3 regions of the Shewanella sp. MEBiC00475 genome follow, and region 1 is predicted to be linked to each of the others. Evidence: predicted binding sites of a transcription regulator. Region 1 holds the regulator's gene; each other region holds the start of a gene.
What was found. Region 1 encodes MetJ, which represses methionine synthesis genes. Its sites were predicted from a motif close to TAGACGTCTAGACGTCTA; they were not measured.
Positions count from the first base shown of each region.

Region 2: metK (methionine adenosyltransferase) is a predicted target of MetJ. The motif match lies at 2,324-2,341, and genes of this name have one in related genera.
Region 3: metH (methionine synthase) is a predicted target of MetJ. The motif match lies at 1,932-1,949, and genes of this name have one in related genera.

Region 1 is NZ_CP039928.1:2,738,925-2,743,748, forward strand. It holds gene FCN25_RS12110 (DUF3373 domain-containing protein) at 1-854, opposite strand, end outside; gene FCN25_RS12115 (cytochrome c) at 999-1,328, opposite strand; gene FCN25_RS12120 (sulfite exporter TauE/SafE family protein) at 1,707-2,447, opposite strand; gene metJ (met regulon transcriptional regulator MetJ) at 2,523-2,837, opposite strand; gene metB (cystathionine gamma-synthase) at 3,045-4,208, shown strand; gene FCN25_RS12135 (bifunctional aspartate kinase/homoserine dehydrogenase II) at 4,379-4,824, shown strand, end outside.
Region 2 is NZ_CP039928.1:3,038,329-3,043,152, forward strand. It holds gene FCN25_RS13595 (hypothetical protein) at 13-372, shown strand; gene FCN25_RS13600 (GNAT family N-acetyltransferase) at 450-980, opposite strand; gene metK (methionine adenosyltransferase) at 1,142-2,293, opposite strand; gene tkt (transketolase) at 2,833-4,824, shown strand, end outside.
Region 3 is NZ_CP039928.1:3,274,900-3,279,723, reverse strand. It holds gene FCN25_RS14645 (ABC transporter ATP-binding protein) at 1-733, opposite strand, end outside; cobalamin riboswitch at 812-948, opposite strand; gene FCN25_RS14640 (histidine phosphatase family protein) at 1,071-1,769, opposite strand; gene metH (methionine synthase) at 2,175-4,824, shown strand, end outside.

The sequences.
Region 1 (4,824 bases):
CGTACCGTTTGGCCTTCAATACCCGTGATATCACCCAAATTGTAACCTAGGGTTAAACCGTCGAAGTTGAAATTGACTAAGTGACCTGATGGTGTGCCGCCTCGTAGCTCATTTTCACGATAATGACTTGGTGGACCATATGTTGAAGGGCGACGTCCGATAGAAAGGTAAGTGCCGCTGCCGTTAATGTCTTTCCAGTTAAAATAGGCACGCTCTACTTTTAACTCATCACCACTGGTGCTGCCACTACTTGTGCCGTCCATTGTGAATGAGTTCCATGAATCAAATACTTTAACTCCAGTAGAGTCTCCCCAGCTCTTAAACATGGTTAAGCGTCCGGCAAAGCTGACGTTGTCCCATACTTTTGCATCAATATTTAGGCGTAATCGAGTGGTGTAAAAAATATCATTATCAATATCTTGTTGAGTTTTTTGACCTAACACCATTGGCATCACGCCCTGTAGCTGGCCGCTTTGAAACGCGGTGGCTAGATCAGGGTTGGCCATCATCATTTGGCCTAATAACGAGGTAGAACTACTCGGGTCACCAAATACACCTGACATGGCTTTTGTAGCGAAGTCAGTAAAATTGACATTCATGGCCGGGTTCCAAGTGACATTTTGGTAATGTAATGAATGTGCTTTGGTTCTAAAATCACCAGTAATGGATATTCTGTCTAACGCAGTGTGACGCTCGGTTTTGTCAACTCGTGAATTTAAATCATCAAGATCTTCGTTAATAGTCGCGAGTTGTTGTTTTAGATCGGCAATCTTTTGTGCATCTGTGTCTGCCGCTAGGCTAGCACCACTCATAAAGAGTGCATTTGCAACGAGTATTGATATGAGAGTTCTCATAGTCTTGCTCCCCCAATTTGCCAAATGAATTAACTCAATCTGGCAAATTTTTGTTGTAAAAGTCCCTGAGGCGAAGCCCCAATTTTTTAGATTGTTTATTTGCTTATGATTTACTTAGAGCGAAAGGCTCTCAGCTTTTATGATTTAGCCACAAGTTGCTGGCTGATCAGAATCGGCTGCGTGGTCATATAAAAACTGTTGAATGTCTTTCAAGTCTTTTTCTGATAGAGCCTCAAAAACGGCAGGTTTAGCTTTATGTTTATCTCGAGAGAAAAAGCGATCCCATTGACTCATAGTTTTAGCCATAGGAGTAAGTTCTGGGCCTTCACTATCGGCGCTGTGGCAAGCTTTACATTCTTTTTTGTAAAGATGTTTGCCTTTTTTAGGGTTACCACCTTCGGCTGCCATTGCTTGGCTACCTAGTGATAATGCAATAGCGAGTGCGATACCAACTTTAACGTATGTGTTCATCATTTTATCCTCTATTGGGCTTCTTATTAGTGGTGCGTTTGCAATTTATGTTTATTTCTTTGCTGTGAATAATGTTACCTAAAAGTGAGTAGTGTTAATTTGAAGTAGATCATGTTCATGAGAAAAATCTAATTGAAAAAAAGTTAATTGAAACAAATCTAATGGACTTATGTGATGTGGATCTCTTTCGTGACAATATTCAATTTGCTATTGGGATAAAAAATTTCGCAGTGGATTTGGAACAACAATTATGGATAGGGAAAAATAATTTGGTGTATTACTTGGGTGGAAGTCTTTAGGAGAAAATTTTTTGGGTAAGGTTTAATAACTCATAATGAGAGAATAGTTAGCTCATTATGAGTTACTGGGTTGATTAGTTGATTAGTTGATTAGTGCGCTGGTCGATTTAACCACTAACAAAGTCGCACTGATACTACATAATATTAAGGTCACAATGCGGGTTTTATTTTTATCGACATGGTTAATTAACAATCCAGAGACCAAGTAACCGGTAACAACGGAAGGGAATAACATTAGCGACAACCACAAATGTTTCATCTCAACCAAGCCGACTATGGCTAGAATAGCTAAAGCAATCAGTGAACTGAGTACGAAGAATGCAGACAGTGCAGCTCTAAATTTACTAGGATCTTGGCCTGCAAGTAAAATCGCCATAGGTGGACCACCAATGGCGGCGATGTTGCCAAATATGCCCGAAAATACCCCCGCGATAAATAAACTGATGCGATTGATGGGGGCTGTAATGCGATAAATACTTAATATCACAGCAATAAATACAATAGCGGCAATCACTAAACCTAATATGGCTTGTGGTGCAAACAGTAATAACCCAGCGCCTAAAAATCCGCCGGGGATCCGCCCGAGCAAAGCATATTGTAAACCATTAAATTGCAGGTGGTTGCGTTCTCTAAATAAGGTCATTGCAGAAATGGCAAATCCCATTGCAATAATTGGTACTGGCACTAGTTGAGGGTTAACAATATACAGCAGGGGACTAGCAACAACGGCTAACCCAAAACCAATTAAGCTCTGGGTTAACGCGCCTAAAAAAATGATAATTGATGCCAGTATCAAGGTTGTAGGATCGATAAACGACATCATATGTTCTCTTTTAAAACAAGACTACTTCGTATTAGGGTAGTTTCCAAGTCGATGACGTTGTCACTAACCTGTGGATTATTCCAGCTCTTCCCATTCGATGCCCATATCATCCATTATCTTTTTAGCTTCACTTGGAATGCTGTCCGGTTCATCTTTTGATAAATCACCGTCATAAGGTAATGGTTGACCTGTATATGCATGCAAAAATGCTTCACATAGCAGTTCACTGTTAGTTGCATGACGCAGATTATTGATCTGACGTCTAGTGCGTTCATCTGTTAGTATTTTTAATACTTTTAGCGGTATCGAAACTGTAATCTTTTTTACTTGTTCATTTTTTTTGCCATGTTCGGCATATGGGCTAATATATTCGCCATTCCATTCAGTCATTAACTTACCCTTAACGATAAATACGGTGCGGATTTTAAACCGTTACAAGCTCTAGTCAAATTATTGCGACTATTTAACCTCGATGCAAATAGATTTCTTGATGTTTAGACGTCTACGCGTCTATTTTGTTGACGGATGCAGAACTTTTCGGTAAATTTGGACGTCTAGACATCTACTTGTGTGTTTGTGACATTTTAGGAATCAATTATGACAAAACATAAAAGCGCCACATTGGCCGTTCGCCAAGGTATTGAAACAGACACACAACATGGTGCAATTGTACCGCCTATTTATTTATCGACTAATTATTCATTCGATGGTCATAATAATCCTCGTGAGTTTGATTATAGTCGTTCAGGTAATCCTACTCGGTGTATTTTAGGGGAGGCACTCGCCAAACTTGAACAAGGTGCTACTGGTGTGGTGACCTGTACTGGTATGGCGGCGATTACTTTAGTCACCAGCTTACTTGGCCCTGATGATTTATTGGTTGTACCGCACGATTGTTATGGTGGCAGTTATCGTTTATTTACTAATTTGGCGAAAAAAGGCCAATTTAAGTTGTTAGTTGTTGATCAAACAGATAGCCAAGCATTGAGTAAAGCCATTGCCCAGAAACCTAAAATGGTGTGGTTAGAAACCCCCTCAAATCCTTTACTTAGAGTGATTGATATCGAAGCAGTCAGTCATGCTTGCCATGACGTTGGCGCGTTGGTGTCGGTAGATAACACCTTTTTATCACCGATATTACAGCAACCTTTATTATTAGGTGCTGACATAGTGATCCATTCAACCACTAAATACATCAACGGTCACAGCGATGTCGTCGGTGGCGCGGTTGTGGCTAAAGATCCTGAATTAGGTGAATTATTGCATTGGTGGTCAAACACCCTTGGGTTAACTGGGTCTGCGTTTGACAGTTACTTAACACTGCGTGGCCTACGAACGCTTGCTGTGCGAATTCGTGAGCATCAACGTAACGCGCAAAAGATTGTTGAGCTACTTACCGCTAGTGATGTGGTTACCAAGGTTTACTACCCGGGTTTAAAAGATCATCCAGGTCACGACATTGCGGCAAAACAACAACAAGGCTTTGGCGCTATGTTAAGTTTTGAATTGCAGGGCGGTGAAGCCGAAGTTGTTGCATTTTTACAGGCATTGTCTTTGTTCAGTATTGCTGAAAGTTTAGGCGGAGTGGAAAGTTTAGTCGCCGTTCCGGCCACTATGACCCATAGAGCAATGGACCCACAAGCAAGGCAAGAGGCTGGTATTAAAGAGACTTTATTGAGACTATCAGTCGGTATTGAAGACGCTGAAGATCTGCTTGCCGATCTGAAAGCTGGTTTAGCTGCCGTAGCGGCAATTAAATAAGCTTAATTTGAGTTTATGTTAGCTGTGGTTTGAGTAAAATAACAAAATATGCATTTGTGGCACGATTAAAATGCAAAAAAGAGTTCATTGCACCACTATTTATTGCATAAAGCATTAATTGCAACAAGAAGCCGTCGCAATAAAAGTCGTAGTTGTTTAAGGAGTCAGTAATGGCGCGAAGTCATTTACATAAGTTTGGTGGTTCTAGTTTAGCGGATGCAGACTGCTATCGCCGTGTTGCACATATTTTGCTTACCCACGGTCAAAGTGATGATCTTGTGGTGGTATCCGCCGCCGGTAAAACGACTAACTTCTTATACAAATTACTGAGCCTTCGTGACAGTGGTCAATTGTGGCAAGAAGAGCTACAAGTACTGATTAGTTATCAGCAGACGTTAATTGAGCAATTACTGTCAAATGAACAAGCACGTGATTTACGTGAACGTTTGTCGACTGATAAATCTCAGTTAGTCAGTTTGTTGTCCTTAGAACAACATAATGATTACCAATTAAACCATGTGGTGAGTTTTGGTGAACGTTGGTCCGCTCGCCTAATGGCTGCATTGTTACGAGAAATGGGCGTAGCAGCCAGTAATGTTGATGCATGTTCTATTTT
Region 2 (4,824 bases), 300 kb from region 1:
CTTATTAATAATATGACGAACATTGATTTTGAAACACTTTTTGCACCATACCTAAGCTTAAGGCTTTCGGCGTTTGACAACGTGAAGTTAATTGCTGCAGTACTGTCTGATGCTGGGGAACCGTATCAATGTATTGAAGCGCACTTTCAAGATGCGGTTAATTCTCAAGTGCAACATTCTGGGTATTTTGTTCGTTGGAAAGAGATGTGGATATTTTGTGGCATAACCAATGATTATAATGCTGCAATAACATTGGTTTCCCAAATAGAGCTGATTAACACGGCCTCAATCATTGTTAAAGATGTGCCGATTATGACCATGCAGCAAGTGTCGTTTATGTGTATTGAAACGGCCCATTTCGATCACTGCTAATTGACTTACAAGTGCTGTCTTGATGTAAGTTTAAGTTGATTTAAGATTAGACTGAATTAGGTTTATTTGAATTGGACTTATTCTGACTTAAGCCCATTGATGTCATTTAGCTCACTAAGTTGCATCAATATTAATGGTCGCTGTTCACTGTGATACCGGTGATATAATTGAGTTATTTCTGCTGGCAATGTGGATAATTCACTTGGCTCTCTTACTATAAATTGCTGTTGTTGATATAAGCTTATTAACCACGGATGGGCAAATAAGAAACAATCTTTAACGATTAATTTTGGTGCGATAAATTGTAATAGTTGAGTTGATACTTGCTGGCCACGATAGTCAGGATGGACTAACAATCCACTTATTAATTGATATTGGCCTACAGGTTTAACTCTTATTGCGGCAATGATTATTTGCTGGCTCAATTCTGTGTCATTCGTGAGTGTTGGTTGAACATGATGGATGACAGCAACAGATTCTTTTTGGGCCAATCGAGCATAAGGCATATGTTGACGGTAGAATAATTTGATTGCGGACCATTCTCTAATGGCAACAGAAGGTTGCTGATTTCCAGTTATCTTTGTGTTTAGCCAAGTTGGTTGATACATAATGTGAGCCATTTTAAAATCAAATAATGATGTTATTAATGTTATATGTTGTTATTGCTACAAAACAGAAAAAATAAAACCGCCTAATGGCGGTTTTATTTTTCTATGCTATTAACTTAGTTTACAAATGCTAGGTTAAAATGACATAGACAGTTAGCTTATTATAATCCAGCGTCTGCACGAAGGATTTCAGCTTTATCTGTTGCTTCCCAAGGGAAGATATCTCGACCAAAGTGGCCATAAGCAGCAGTCTGTTGATAGATTGGACGTGCTAAATCTAACATTGCTGTTAAGCCATATGGACGTAGTTCAAAGTGTTGACGAACCAATTTAATTAACACTTCTTGAGACACCTTACCAGTACCGAAAGTTTCGATACTGATAGAGGTTGGTTCTGCAACACCAATCGCATAAGACACTTGTAACTCGCAACGATCAGCAAGACCCGCAGCAACAATATTTTTAGCCACATAACGTGCAGCATAAGCAGCACTACGGTCAACTTTTGATGGGTCTTTACCAGAGAAAGCACCACCACCATGACGCGCCATGCCACCATATGTGTCAACGATAATTTTACGTCCTGTTAGTCCACAGTCACCAACGGGTCCGCCAATAACAAAACGCCCTGTAGGGTTAATAAAGTATTTAGTGTCTTTATTTAACCATTGTTCAGGTAACACAGGCTTAATGATGGTTTCCATTACGGCTTCAATCAAATCAGCTTGTTTAATGTCTTCACGATGTTGAGTTGATAATACAATTGCATCAATGCCAATGATTTTGCCGTTATCGTAGGCAAAAGTGACTTGGCTTTTCGCATCTGGACGTAACCACGGTAGTGTACCGTTTTTGCGCACTTCAGACTGACGCTTAACTAATTTATGGGCGTAAGTAATAGGTGCAGGCATTAATACATCAGTTTCATTGCTTGCATAACCGAACATTAAGCCTTGATCGCCAGCGCCTTGCTCAGCAGGATCGGCACGATCAACACCTTGATTAATATCTGGAGACTGTTTGCCAATGGCATTTAGTACTGCACATGAATCTGCATCAAAACCCATATCTGAATTGGTGTAGCCAATTTCGCGTACCGTTTTGCGGGTAATTTCTTCAATATCTACCCAAGCAGAAGTGGTAACTTCACCACCTACTAATACCATACCGGTTTTAACATACGTTTCGCACGCAACACGAGCTTTTGGATCTTGCTCAAGTATCGCGTCTAATACCGCATCAGAAATCTGATCGGCTATTTTATCTGGATGACCTTCTGAGACAGACTCAGAGGTAAACAAGTGCTTTGCCATAATAGGGGAATCTCGTTGGTTGCAATTGAATATACGTCTAGACGGCTATTTTAGTCGAATTTGATTTTGATAACACCCCCCTATACGAATTTATCTCGATAATTGTGCACTAATGCATGAATATTTTTTATTCACAAAAACAATGTTTAGTAGGAAGGCTAATTAAATCTATGATTCAAAATGTTATTTTTGGGTTTAACTATTGTATTTAATCACTCTGCTGCTAAGAGTTGAACAATATCAGTGTGAGTTATTCGGTTTTCACCAGTAATGAAAGACGATGTTTTATTGCTATTGAGATTTTTTTGACTGTTGTTGTCAATAAATAATTACTCGTATAGTGAGTATTGATTATGGGTATCTGATCAGCTTGTATAATGAAATAATTTAGCTTTTTGTACTTCTATATGAGCAAAATTCAGTTAGTTGATCATTAAAATGTGTAATGAGAGTAATTTTAATTTGCGTCATATCGCCTTGTAGGGGAAAATATGGCTTCACAATTGCCAGCTAGATCATAAAAACAAGCAGGAGAGAGCATGTCATCTCGTAAAGTACTCGCTAATGCCATTCGCGCCCTAAGTATGGATGCGATTCAAAAAGCCAATTCTGGCCATCCCGGTGCCCCGATGGGCATGGCTGATATCGCCGAAGTGCTATGGAATGATTTTCTAAAGCACAATCCAACTAATCCTAAGTGGGTCGATCGCGATCGTTTTGTGTTATCAAACGGTCATGGCTCTATGCTTATATACTCTTTACTGCATTTATCTGGTTATGCATTACCTATGGAAGAGCTAAAGCAATTCCGCCAATTGCATTCAAAAACTCCAGGACATCCTGAATATGGTTACACTCCAGGCATTGAAACGACTACCGGACCTTTAGGCGCTGGTATCAGTAACGCTGTGGGTATGGCTATTGCAGAAAAAACCTTAGCGGCTCAATTTAACCGTCCGGGACACGACATTGTCGATCATTTCACATACTGTTTCTTGGGTGATGGTTGTTTAATGGAAGGTATTTCTCATGAAGCCTGTTCATTAGCCGGAACGTTAGGTCTTGGCAAGTTAGTGGCATTTTGGGATGACAACGGTATTTCAATCGATGGTAATGTTGAAGGCTGGTTCACTGATGACACACCTAAGCGTTTTGAAGCGTACGGTTGGCATGTTATTGCTGGTGTCGATGGCCATAATCCAGAGGCTATCCGTGCTGCAATTGAAGAAGCGAGATCGGTTACAGATAAGCCATCAATGATTTGTTGTAAAACAATTATTGGTTTTGGCTCACCGAATAAATCAGGTAGTCATGATTGCCATGGTGCGCCATTAGGCGATGCTGAAATTGCAGCCGCTCGTGAATTCTTAAACTGGCCATATGCTCCTTTTGAAATTCCATCAGAGGTTTATGCTGGTTGGGATGCTAAGCAAAAGGGTGCCAGCAATGAGTCGTTATGGGATGAGCATTTTGCAGCTTATCAAGCCGCTTACCCTGAGCTCGCTGCAGAATATGATCGCCGGGTATTAAAAGGTGAATTGCCTGCTGATTTCGAAACAAAAGCACAAGCGTTTATCCAAGAAAGCCAAGACAAAGCCGAAAATATTGCTAGTCGTAAAGCATCGCAAAATGCCATTGGTGTATTTGGTGCGATGTTGCCTGAATTACTTGGTGGCAGTGCCGACTTAGCGGGTTCTAACTTAACCCTTTGGTCTGGTTCTAAAGGTATTCAAGATGATCCAGCCGGTAACTACATCTACTACGGTGTGCGTGAATTCGGTATGAGCGGTATTATGAATGGTGCATCACTACATGGTGGTTTTATTAACTATGGTGCGACTTTCATGATGTTTATGGAATATGCGCGTAATGCAGTACGTATGTCTGCATTAATGGGTATTCAAAATATTTTCGTTTATACCCATGATTCTATTGGTCAAGGCGAAGATGGCCCTACTCATCAACCAGTTGAGCAATTAGCTAACTTGCGTTTAACACCTAATATGGCCGTATGGCGTCCATGTGATGCAGCAGAAACGGCTGTATCTTGGAAAATTGCAATTGAACGTCGCAATGCTCCAACATCTCTCATCTTTAGCCGTCAAGGCCTTAAAGCTCAAGCGCGTACCTCTGAGCAATTAGCGAACGTAGCTAAAGGTGGTTATGTACTGTCTGATTGCCAAGGCACTGCTGATGTCATCTTAATTGCCACAGGTTCAGAAGTGCAATTAGCCATGGATTCAGCCGCTGAACTCACTAAACTAGGTCAAAAAGTACGGGTTGTTTCTATGCCTTCTACGACTGAGTTTGATAAGCAAGATGCTGCATACAGAGAGTCCGTATTACCAAAAGCAGTGACTAAACGTGTCGCAATTGAAGCTGCACACGCTGATTTCTGGTACAAATATATTGGTTTTGACGGTGGCGTGGTGGGTATGACGACCTTTGGTGAGTCTGCCCCAGGTGCTGAATTACTTAAATATTTCGGCTTCACTGTTGATAATGTCGTAAAAACTGTCCAGTCTTTAGGA
Region 3 (4,824 bases), 540 kb from region 1:
GATGAAGATTGATGTCGCTGCACACACCAAATACCTCACTAATTTGTAGCTCTGTGAGGACTTCTATTGGGGTACCTTTAGCAATTAACTGGCCGTGATCGAGCAGCAATAATTTATCGCACATCGCACTGGCTAAATTCAGATCATGGATTGACGCAATAACACTAATGCCTAATGATTTGACCAGTTCAAGAATCTGAATCTGATAGCGAATATCCAAATGATTGGTCGGTTCATCTAAAATAAGAATGTGCGGTTGTTGCACAATAGCGCGGGCAATCAATGCACGTTGCTTTTCGCCGCCAGATAACAGTTCATACTGTTGCAGTGCTTTTTGTTGTAATCCCACTTTGGTTAATGCACTTAACACACGCTCACGGTCTTGGGCAGTGTTAGCGTCAAATAAGCCTTTATGCGGTGTCAGCCCCATCGCCACTAACTGCTCGGTAGTCATATCAAAATAATGAGGAGTATCTTGTTGCACCACGGCAATGTTCTGCGCTAACAACTTAGAGGAATATTCACTGATGGGTTTAGAGAAAATATCAATATCGCCGCTGGTCGGCACAATATAACGATACAAGCAGCGCAACAAACTAGACTTACCTGCACCATTGGGGCCAATGATCCCTAGCATTTGACCTTTAGGCAAACTGAAATGAATGTCCGCCAAAATCGTTTTATTATCAACTTGCCAAAAAAGATGATTTACATCTAGTACAAATTCAGACATGTAAGTTAACCCGCCATGTCCATTTAATTAACACAAACATCTATTTAATAACTCCCCTAAGTTACCCGCTTAGGCATGGATATTGAAGCGATTCAAAGCTGGTATCTGACTTATGCACCCAAAATATATCATTGGTACATCTACAGTTGCGGGTACAGTTTGGGCTTATCCCAATTCCCAATACCTTGAAAAGCACTATTATTTTGAAACTATTACCTTGAAACTATGATCTTAAAAATCCTTAACTTAACACTCTTAACTTAACGCTATGATTTTGAAAGAATGATCATCATTATGATACTGCAACGACTAAGCAATGGCACTAAAGCAATCACGATTAAGCCTTAGGCCAATGTAATCTAAAACTCACTTTAGCAGGCTTACTCTCCATTGCCGTTGGCTGAGAACGGTCAATAATATCAACATCGTCAGGCCAATAAACATCGAGCACCATAATAGCAGCATAGGGGATCGCTAGGTTAGCGAATAATCCGCTACATTGCCCAGCATTAAGCACATATCCCATAATGCATCTAATTACGCCACCATGGGTTACCACCAATGCCTGTGGAATTGATTCATCAGTGTCATCAACCTTATTCAATACTTGCTGCAAAGTGTCTACAACCATCATTAACCCCTGTTGTACCCGCTCTGCAAAATCGACCACACTTTCACCCTGATCAGGGGTGTTTTCAACATTCCATGGATCCCGCCAATAGGCATCAAATTGGCTTGGGCTTTTATGATAAATTTTATCAAATGCTTGGCCATCCCATACGCCAAAGTTTATCTCTTGCAAAGCTGGCACCAGCTTTAGCGGCACGGTTAATTGTTGCGATAAGCTTGCGGCAAAGGTTTTACAGCGCACTAAAGGCGAACTAAAAATATGGCTTATTGGGTGCGTGACACGAGCAAAGGCTTGGCGCATTTGTTCGTGGCCTTGCGCCGTTAATGGCACATCAATTTGGCCACGAGCGATGTCACCACCTTCACACTCACCGTGACGTAAAAACACTATCTTGGCTTGTTTCATTTGCATAAACCTCATAATAAACGATTATCAAATAATGATTTTGCGTTGCTAACAAATGGCAAATTTGAGATCACTTGGGGTCATCATTCTGATGTTAACTTACCTTTTAAGCCAAATTGAGCTTAATTCAGTCTTGCTCTGGCAGTAAAATTTCGCGTACTATGGACGTCTATACGTTTATATGTCCAAAATACTATCTTAAAAGGTAAGCATTTAGAAGATAATCATTGTAAGCAACAATTGTACGCGACTATTCTATCTAAGACTGATAGTGATAGTTGTATACAACACTTGTACACCGCACTTGTACACAACAATGATGTTATCGCCCTACTATTGTAAAAATAAGGGTATGCTTATCTCAATCAAGGTATCAAGCAACATAGTGATAAAAAGGTAACTGTTATGGCGAAATCGACTTCTTACAGTCAAACACTTAAACAACTTAATGCATTGTTAGCGCAGCGTATTGTGATTTTAGATGGCGCTATGGGCACCATGATCCAAGACTATAAGTTGGAAGAAGAAGATTATCGTGGCGAGCGTTTTAAAGATTGGCATTGCGATGTTAAAGGCAACAATGACTTATTAGTACTCAGCCAACCGCAAATCATTAAAGATATTCATACTCAGTACCTGTTAAACGGTGCCGACATTATTGAAACCAACACCTTTAATGCCACCACCATTGCCATGGCCGACTACGACATGCAGTCACTGGCCGCTGAAATTAACCTTGCTGGAGCCCAAGTCGCCCGCCAAGCAGCAGATGAAGTAGCTGCGCAAACTGGTTCGCCACGTTATGTTGCCGGTGTATTAGGTCCAACCAACCGTACCTGTTCTATCAGTCCAGACGTTAACGACCCTGGGTTTCGTAATGTCAGTTTCGACCAATTAGTTGAAGCTTATGTCGAATCAACCAGCGCCTTAATTGAAGGCGGCGCCGATATCATTATGGTTGAAACCATTTTTGATACCTTAAACGCCAAAGCCGCCCTGTTCGCGATTGAAAAAGTATTCGATCAACTTGGCGATCGCTTACCAGTAATGATCTCTGGCACTATTACCGACGCATCAGGCCGCACACTAACCGGCCAAACAACCGAAGCCTTTTATAACTCTTTACGCCACATCAAGCCGTTATCGATTGGCCTTAACTGCGCCCTTGGACCAAAAGAGTTGCGTCCGTACGTTGAAGAATTGTCACGTATTGCCGAATGTTATGTCTCTGCCCACCCAAATGCTGGCTTACCTAATGAATTTGGTGGCTATGATGAAACCCCAGAAGAAATGGCCGAAGTCATTAATCAATGGGCGCAAGAAGGCATGCTTAATATTGTCGGTGGCTGTTGTGGTAGTACACCCAATCACATTAGTGCCATTCGTGAAGCAGTGCTCCGACACGAACCAAGACAGATCCCAGATCTTCCAGTCGCGTGTCGTTTATCTGGCCTAGAACCACTTACCATTGATAAAAACTCGTTATTTGTGAATGTCGGCGAGCGCGCAAACGTGACTGGTTCGGCCAAGTTTTTACGCTTAATTAAAGAAGAAAAGTTTGAAGAAGCGTTAGATGTCGTGCGCGAGCAGGTTGAAAACGGCGCGCAAATTATCGACGTCAACATGGACGAAGGTATGCTTGATGGCGTGGCGTCAATGGCGAAGTTTTTAAACTTAATCGCCTCTGAGCCCGACATCTCTCGCGTGCCAATCATGATTGACTCATCAAAATGGGAAGTGATTGAAGCCGGCCTTAAATGCGTTCAAGGCAAGTCGATTGTAAACTCTATTTCGATGAAAGAAGGCGAAGCCAAATTTATCGAACAAGCCACCTTAGTGAAACGCTATGGCGCTGCCGCCATTGTCATGGCCTTTGACGAAGACGGCCAAGCCGATACACGTGAACGTAAAACCCAAATTTGTACCCGTGCTTATCGTATTTTGGTCGATGTTGTCGGCTTTCCACCAGAAGACATTATTTTCGACCCTAACATTTTCGCCATTGCCACCGGTATTGATGAACACGACAACTATGCAGTCGACTTTATCGAAGCCATTAAAGACATCAAAGCCACCTTGCCACACGCGATGATCTCCGGTGGCGTGTCTAACGTGTCATTCTCGTTCCGTGGTAACAACCCAGTACGCGAAGCTATTCACGCGGTGTTTTTATACCATGCCATTCAAGCAGGCATGGACATGGGTATTGTTAACGCAGGTCAGTTAGCCATATACGATGATATTGACCCAGATCTCAAAAAACGGGTTGAAAACGTAGTCCAAAACTTACCTTGCCCGGTTGCCGACTCAAGTAACACCGAACAACTACTCGACATCGCTGAAAGCTTTAGAGGTGATGGCTCACAAGTGGCCAAAAAAGAAGACTTAGCATGGCGCAGTTGGCCGGTATCCAAACGCTTATCGCACGCATTGGTTAAAGGCATTACCGAATTTATTGATGAAGACACCGAAGCCGCCCGTCAAGAAGCTGTGCGCCCGCTCGATGTTATCGAAGGGTCGTTAATGGACGGCATGAACGTGGTCGGCGACTTATTTGGCGCGGGCAAAATGTTCTTACCGCAAGTGGTTAAATCGGCTCGGGTAATGAAAAAAGCCGTAGCTTACCTTAATCCTTATATTGAACTTGAAAAGGTGGCTGGCCAGTCAAACGGGCGAATTTTAATGGTCACCGTAAAAGGTGATGTGCATGACATCGGAAAAAATATCGTCGGCGTGGTACTGGCCTGTAACGGCTACGAAGTGGTCGACCTTGGGGTTATGGTATCGGTCGATAAAATTCTCGATGCAGTAAAAGAGCATAATATCGACATCATTGGCATGTCAGGTTTAATCACCCCAAGCTTGGATGAAATGGTTCACAACGTGAAAACCTTCCACCGTGAAGGCTTAACCATCCCTGCAATTATTGGTGGGGCAACCTGCTCTAAAATTCATACTGCGGTAAAAATAGCACCGCATTATCCACACGGTGCTATTTACATTGCCGATGCATCTCGCGCCGTGCCTATGGTGTCGAAACTGATTAACAACGAAA